Regions from separate parts of the Neorhizobium galegae bv. orientalis str. HAMBI 540 genome, predicted to be linked through region 1. Evidence: predicted binding sites of a transcription regulator. Region 1 holds the regulator's gene; each other region holds the start of a gene.
The links. Region 1 encodes HrcA, which represses chaperone genes, less so after heat shock. Its sites were predicted from a motif close to GTTAGCACTCNCNNNNNGNGAGTGCTAAC; they were not measured.

Region 1 (2,269 bases):
CGGCGTCCAGCGCCCGGCGCAGGTTGTCCGAAACGGCGAGCATGTCGCGCGCAAAGCCGGCGGCGGCGTAGGACTTAGCGTCCTTGATTTCGCGTTCGGTGCGGCGGCGCAGGTTATCCATCTCGGCGGCAAGCCGCAGGAAACGGTCGCGCAGCTCGTTGTTTTCGGCCTTCAGCAATTCCAGCGGATCAGGTTCGGCGGCAGGCGCCTCGGCATTCTTCTGGTTGGCCGCGTCCTCAAGAGCAGATGCTACGGCTTCCGCAGTGTTCTCCGCGGCAGTTGCGTCAGGTCCGTTCTTGTTGGTTTCGTCGGTCATGACGGTCTCCGGTTATTCTTGGCTTCGATTTACGGGCTTGGATTTGTGCCCGATATCGAGGTTTAAGGTGGAAAAATCAAGGCTTGCTGGGAAACTTGGGCGGTCCGGCCGCAAAATTCAGCGCGACAGCCTGGCAAGCAGCTGCGCGGTGTAGTCCACCATCGGCACGATACGGGAATAGTTGAGCCGCGTCGGCCCGATGACACCGACGGCACCGACGATCCGGTCCTCGCCGTCACGATAGGGCGCCACGATGAGCGAGGAGCCAGAGAGGGAAAACAGCTTGTTTTCAGAGCCAATGAAGATCCGGACGCCCGGCCCTTTTTCTGCGAGATCGAGAATCTCGATCAGGCTGTCCTTCTTTTCGAGATCATCGAAAAGCAGCCGCAAACGATCGAGATCCGCGACATCCGCCAGGCCTTCAAGCAAATTGGCGCGGCCGCGGACGATGAGCTGGGTCGGTTTGCCTTCCTCGCTGTCGCCGGACCAGACCGCAAGACCGCGCTCGACCAGTTCGTGCGAGAGCGCATAAAGCTCTCCCTGAACCTGGTCCTTGAGGGTCTTCAGCTGGCCGCGCAGTTCCGGCAAGGTCTGGCCACTCAGGTGGGCATTGAGGAAATTGGCCGCTTCGGTCAACTGCGACGACGTCACGCCGGCGGGCAGCTCGATGATACGGTTTTCGACCTGATTGTGATCACCGACCAGCACGGCGAGCGCCTTGGTCGGCTCGAGGCGGATAAACTCAACATGCTTGAGGACGGGATCGCTCTTGGTGGTGATGACGATGCCGGCGCCGCGCGAGACGCCCGAGAGCATGCGGCTTGCCTCCGCCATCAGGCTTTCCATCGGCTGGTCGCGGTCGGCCGGGCGGATCTGCCGGTCGATGTTGGCACGCTCCTCGGCAGACAGGTCTCCGACCTGCATGAAGGCGTCGACGAAAAACCGGAGCCCTGACTGGGTCGGCAGGCGGCCAGCGCTGATATGCGGGGAATAGATGAGGCCGAGTTCTTCAAGATCGCTCATCACATTGCGCACCGAAGCCGGTGACAAAGAGATGGGCAGCAACCGCGAAAGATTGCGGGAGCCCAGCGGCTCACCGTTTTCCAGGTAGCTTTCCACGATGCGGCGGAAAATTTCGCGCGAACGGTCATCGAGCACAGAGCCGCTGTCCCTACCCGTCGATGCCGAAAATCCCATCTAGACCTTCACCGTTCCGTTGATCATTCGATAAAATATAGTCATTCGACGCGCCTTCTCCAAAGGGAAAATTGCGCCAGCCACGATCATTCGCTCGTACACTCATTAGGGCTTTTTCTTTGCAAAAGCTTGGCCGGGGCCGTAGAAGGCGGAAACAGAAATCCAGGGAGTGAAACATGCGGCCTTCAGGCAGACAGTTGAACCAGATGCGCAAGGTCTCGTTCGAGCGCAATTTCTCCAAGCACGCGGAAGGTTCCTGCCTCGTCAAGTTCGGCGACACGCATGTGCTCTGCACCGCGAGCCTCGAAGAAAAGACGCCGCCGTGGCTGCGCAACAGCGGCAAGGGCTGGGTCACCGCCGAATACGGCATGCTGCCGCGCGCTACCGGCGACCGCATGAAGCGCGAAGCCGCCGCCGGCAAGCAGGGCGGCCGCACCCAGGAAATCCAGCGCCTGATCGGTCGGTCCTTGCGCGCCGTCATCGATCTCGAAGCACTCGGCGAAAAGCAGATCACCATCGACTGCGACGTCATCCAGGCGGATGGCGGCACGCGCACCGCTTCGATCACCGGTGGCTGGATTGCGCTCTACGACTGCCTGAAGTGGATGGAAGCCCGCTCGATGACCAAGGTCGACAAGGTGCTCAAGGACCATGTCGCGGCGATCTCCTGCGGCATCTTTGCCGGCCAGCCGGTAATCGACCTCGACTATATCGAGGATTCGGCTGCCGAGACGGACGCCAATTTCGTCATGACCG
Region 2 (2,269 bases), on a different replicon from region 1:
CTTCGCCTTCGACGTCCTCGGAAATGATCAGCAGCGGCTTGCCGCTCTGGACGACTGCTTCCAGGATAGGCAGCATGGCCTGCAGGTTGGAGAGCTTCTTTTCGTGCAGCAGCACATAGGCATCTTCCAGCTCAGCCACCATCTTTTCGGCGTTGGTGACGAAATAGGGCGACAGGTAGCCGCGGTCGAACTGCATGCCTTCGACGACTTCGAGCTCGGTTTCGGCTGTCTTGGCTTCTTCGACGGTGATCACACCCTCATTGCCGACCTTTTGCATCGCGTCGGCGATATACTGGCCTATTTCCTTCTCGCCATTGGCCGAGATGGTGCCGACCTGGGCAATCTCTTCCGAGGTGTTGATCTTCTTGGCCTTGGCAAGCAGGTCCTTGACGACGGCGGTGACAGCAAGATCGATGCCGCGCTTCAGATCCATCGGGTTCATGCCGGCTGCAACGGCCTTGCCGCCTTCGCGAACGATCGCCTGGGCAAGAACAGTTGCAGTCGTGGTGCCGTCGCCGGCGACGTCGTTGGTCTTCGAAGCGACTTCGCGGACCATCTGGGCGCCCATGTTTTCGAACTTGTCGTCAAGTTCGATTTCCTTGGCGACGGCAACGCCGTCCTTGGTGATGCGCGGTGCGCCGTAGGATTTGTCGATCACGACGTTGCGGCCCTTCGGACCGAGCGTGACCTTGACTGCGTCGGCAAGAATGTCGACGCCGCGCAGCAGCTTTTCGCGTGCATCACGGCCGAATTTGATCTGTTTGGCAGACATGGCAATAACTCCCGGGCCATTGGCCCCATAGTCGTCATCAAAAGGAAATAAAGAAGCGCCCGAAAATCAGGCGATGACGCCCATGACGTCGGCTTCCTTCATGATCAACAGGTCTTCGCCGTTGAACTTTATCTCGGTGCCGGACCACTTGCCGAACAGGATGCGGTCGCCAGCCTTGACATCGAGGGGAACGATCTTGCCGCTCTCGTCACGTGCTCCGGTGCCGACGGCGACGATCTCGCCTTCCTGCGGTTTTTCCTTGGCGGTATCGGGAATGATGATCCCGCCCTTGGTCTTGGCTTCAGCCTCGATACGGCGCACGACGACGCGGTCGTGCAACGGCCGAAAAATGGTATTATTCATTTGGGTTCCTTGGCGAGAGCGCAGCCCAATGGCGGGTTCCCGGTTGGACACCCTTAGCACTCTTATGCTGAGAGTGCTAGAGCGATTCGTGCCTTAGTTGTGATCCGCCATCCGCGGCGACTCCACGGATTTCATCGCTGTAAGCCGCCGTCAGCAATCGCTCTATCCGGGATGCCGCCTCCCTTCGTCGGAGGTACGGGCCGCTGCCATCGAGAGTGCCGCAGATCCCTTGCCACGCCCCTAGCAGAAGCCGTTGAGCTTGAGGATCTTATGGGCGTCGATCGACGCTCGAAGCTCGTCCTCAGAGTTGCGCTCTCCATGGTTTGCGTCCGGATGGTGCATCTTGAGCCTCTGTTTGTAGCGGCTTCTGATCTCCTCCGGTGTCGCATCCGGCGAAAGATCGAGGGTCTCGAAAGCCTTGGCCTCCAATACCTTGAGCTTGCGTCGCTGAAGATCTACTTGTGCCGCCTGGCGTTCTGCAGCGCTTTTACGTGCGTTCGTCGCCTTTGCAGAACCGGAGCGGGCCGTCGAGGGGAGCGGCATTTCCGACGCGCGATTGATACCAGTACCCCAAGTCGGGCGGCTGCCGTTTGCCGCTTCCGTCTGATAGCGCCTAATTAAAGGGTCAGACAGATTTGGCGCAAAGTTATAACCTTTGCCGTATTCCCTTACATGCTCGGGACAGAACAGCAGATACAGCCCCTCAGCATCTCGCCCGACGGGAGCGCGATGGGTGCCATTCTTTTCGCATCCGTCCCATTGGCATTTCGCACGACTTGGTTCGTGGTCCGGGGCCGGCTTTTTGCGGGTCGACCGCAGGCCAACAAATATCTTTGAATCAGACGTCATCGCGCCTTATACGGCCGGCTGGTCTTCTCGGCAACGAATATGGATCGCCCAACCGAAGAGATTTTCGAACTCGGGGATCGCCGGATGCCGTCGAAGCACCTGAAAGCAGGGATTTGGGCCATTTCGGCGGCATGATGCTCTCCGACACGATCCTGCAGATTGCAGATTAGCGAAAACGGGCGGCGGACAGTGCTGACAGATCGATGGCACATTCGCGCCTAGCGATCAGGTCTGCAACAAGCGCGCCGCTGACCGGTCCGGCTGCAAGGCCGACGTGACCGTGGC
Region 3 (2,269 bases), 440 kb from region 1:
CGCGGATTCCGGTTCAGGCCCAATTCAGGCCCAGGGGGCTATGCGAGGCGCGGCATCCAGTATTTCGGCGCGGCATTTTCCCGCTTCAGCCAGGCGTTGAGGATCGCTTCGTCGGTCTGGCCGTTGACGGTATATTCCGAAACATGGATGCCCCCGCTGATATAAAGCAGGTCGAGGCCGTATGCGAGCGCGCCGCGCACGTCGGTCGGCATGCCGTCGCCGATCGCCAGCACCCGGTTCATCGGGAAATCGCCGCGCACTTCGCGGGCGGCTTCGATCGTCGCCTCGTAGATCGGGCGGTGCGGTTTGCCGGCGACGCGGGTCTTGCCTCCGAACTCTTCGTAATAGGCCGCGACCGCGCCGGCGCAGGGGATGATCTTGTGGCCGCGCTCGACGACGAGATCCGGGTTGGCGCAGATGAAGGGCACGTCACGCTTGGCAAACGCCATCAGCATGTCGGTATAGTCTTCCGGCACTTCCTTCTCGTCGTCGAAAAAGCCGGTGCAGACGATGCATTCGGCTTCGTCGGCGGGGACCACCTCGACGCCGAGCCCGTCGAACAAGTTGAGGTCGCGTTCGGGACCGATCAGAAAAACCTTTTTCGGACCGTCGACGATCAGGTGCTGGGTGACGTCGCCGGATGTGACGATCCGGTCATAGGTGCCGTCTGGCACGCCGAGCGCCCGCATCTGCTCGATGACGCCGGGTGCCGTGCGCGGCGAATTGGTGATCAGCACGACGGTGGCGCCGGCTTCGCGGACTGCGGCGAGCGCCTTGCAGGAATGCTGGAAAGCCTCGACACCGTTGTGAACCACACCCCAGACGTCCGAGAGGACAACGTCGTAGTCGCCGATCACTTCGCTCAGATTGCCGATGCGCTTTGCCATGTAATCTTCCCATCTCGCAAGTCCCGGGTCACATGACAAACCCGGTTGAGGATTACAAGAGATAATCGGGAGAAAAACCGCGACGAGATCGCCGACGTCGGCAAGGATAACTCTTCGCAACGGTACCCGGATCGCAGCCGCGTCGGCGCCATTCTTCCACCAAAGTCCCGTGCAACATGCCGACCTGCCCGAAAGGGGTGGCCGAAACGAGAGACCCCGAAGGGGCCGCAGATAGCCGTCAGTTCCGTGAGACAGCAGGCGTTCAGCCAGCATCCGTATCGTTAAGCGTATTTCGTATGAAGTTCCGAGCCGTCTCGAAAATTTTACGGCCGTTCTTGACTCATCCGCCAGCCAGCCTTATCTCGACGCGGGCTGGCACTCTCCAACCGGGAGTGCTAACAGCACCGAGATACGGGTTTCACCCGTCCATGTCATTTGATCGAGGGATTAGACAATGGCAAGCACCAATTTCCGCCCCCTTCATGACCGCGTCGTTGTTCGTCGCGTCGAATCCGAAGCCAAGACCAAGGGCGGCATCATCATTCCTGATACCGCCAAGGAAAAGCCGCAGGAAGGCGAAATCGTCGCCGTCGGCACCGGCACCCGCGACGACAAGGGCAACATCACTGCTCTCGACGTCAAGGCTGGCGATCGCGTCCTGTTCGGCAAGTGGTCGGGCACCGAAGTCAAGCTCGATGGCGAAGACCTTCTGATCATGAAGGAATCCGACATCATGGGCATCATCGGCTGATTTCCGGCCGTTTGCTCTTTATCCGAAATCGCTGACACCCCTTTTCAGGAGTTATCAAAATGGCAGCCAAAGAAATCAAGTTCGGCCGCACCGCGCGCGAAAAGATGCTGCGCGGCGTCGACATTCTCGCTGACGCAGTCAAGGTAACGCTCGGCCCGAAGGGCCGTAACGTCATCATCGACAAGTCCTTCGGCGCTCCGCGCATCACCAAGGACGGCGTATCGGTCGCCAAGGAAATCGAACTCGAAGACAAGTTCGAAAACATGGGCGCCCAGATGGTCCGCGAAGTTGCTTCGAAGACCAACGACATCGCCGGCGACGGCACCACGACTGCTACCGTTCTTGCCCAGGCGATCGTTCGCGAAGGCAACAAGGCCGTTGCAGCCGGCATGAACCCGATGGACCTGAAGCGCGGCATCGATCTCGCCGTTGCAGACGTCGTCAAGGATCTCCAGGCCAAGGCCAAGAAGATCTCGACCTCGGAAGAAGTCGCACAGGTTGGCACGATCTCCGCAAACGGCGACAAGCAGGTCGGTCTCGACATTGCTGAAGCCATGCAGAAGGTCGGCAACGAAGGCGTCATCACGGTTGAAGAAGCCAAGACCGCCGAAACCGAACTCGAAGTCGTCGA

Region 2: a site for HrcA is predicted at 1,188-1,216, ahead of groES (co-chaperone GroES). Genes of this name have one in related genera too.
Region 3: a site for HrcA is predicted at 1,259-1,287, ahead of groES (co-chaperone GroES). Genes of this name have one in related genera too.

The regions. Positions count from the first base shown of each region.
Region 1 covers NZ_HG938353.1:5,220-7,488, reverse strand. Annotated here, with positions in the region: gene grpE (nucleotide exchange factor GrpE) at 1-316, opposite strand, end outside; gene hrcA (heat-inducible transcriptional repressor HrcA) at 434-1,513, opposite strand; gene rph (ribonuclease PH) at 1,690-2,269, shown strand, end outside.
Region 2 covers NZ_HG938354.1:1,165,716-1,167,984, forward strand. Annotated here, with positions in the region: gene groL (chaperonin GroEL) at 1-772, opposite strand, end outside; gene groES (co-chaperone GroES) at 839-1,135, opposite strand; gene RG540_RS28135 (J domain-containing protein) at 1,376-1,984, opposite strand; gene RG540_RS28140 (NAD(P)/FAD-dependent oxidoreductase) at 2,151-2,269, opposite strand, start outside.
Region 3 covers NZ_HG938353.1:441,503-443,771, reverse strand. Annotated here, with positions in the region: gene RG540_RS02100 (TIGR01459 family HAD-type hydrolase) at 39-887, opposite strand; gene groES (co-chaperone GroES) at 1,342-1,638, shown strand; gene groL (chaperonin GroEL) at 1,698-2,269, shown strand, end outside.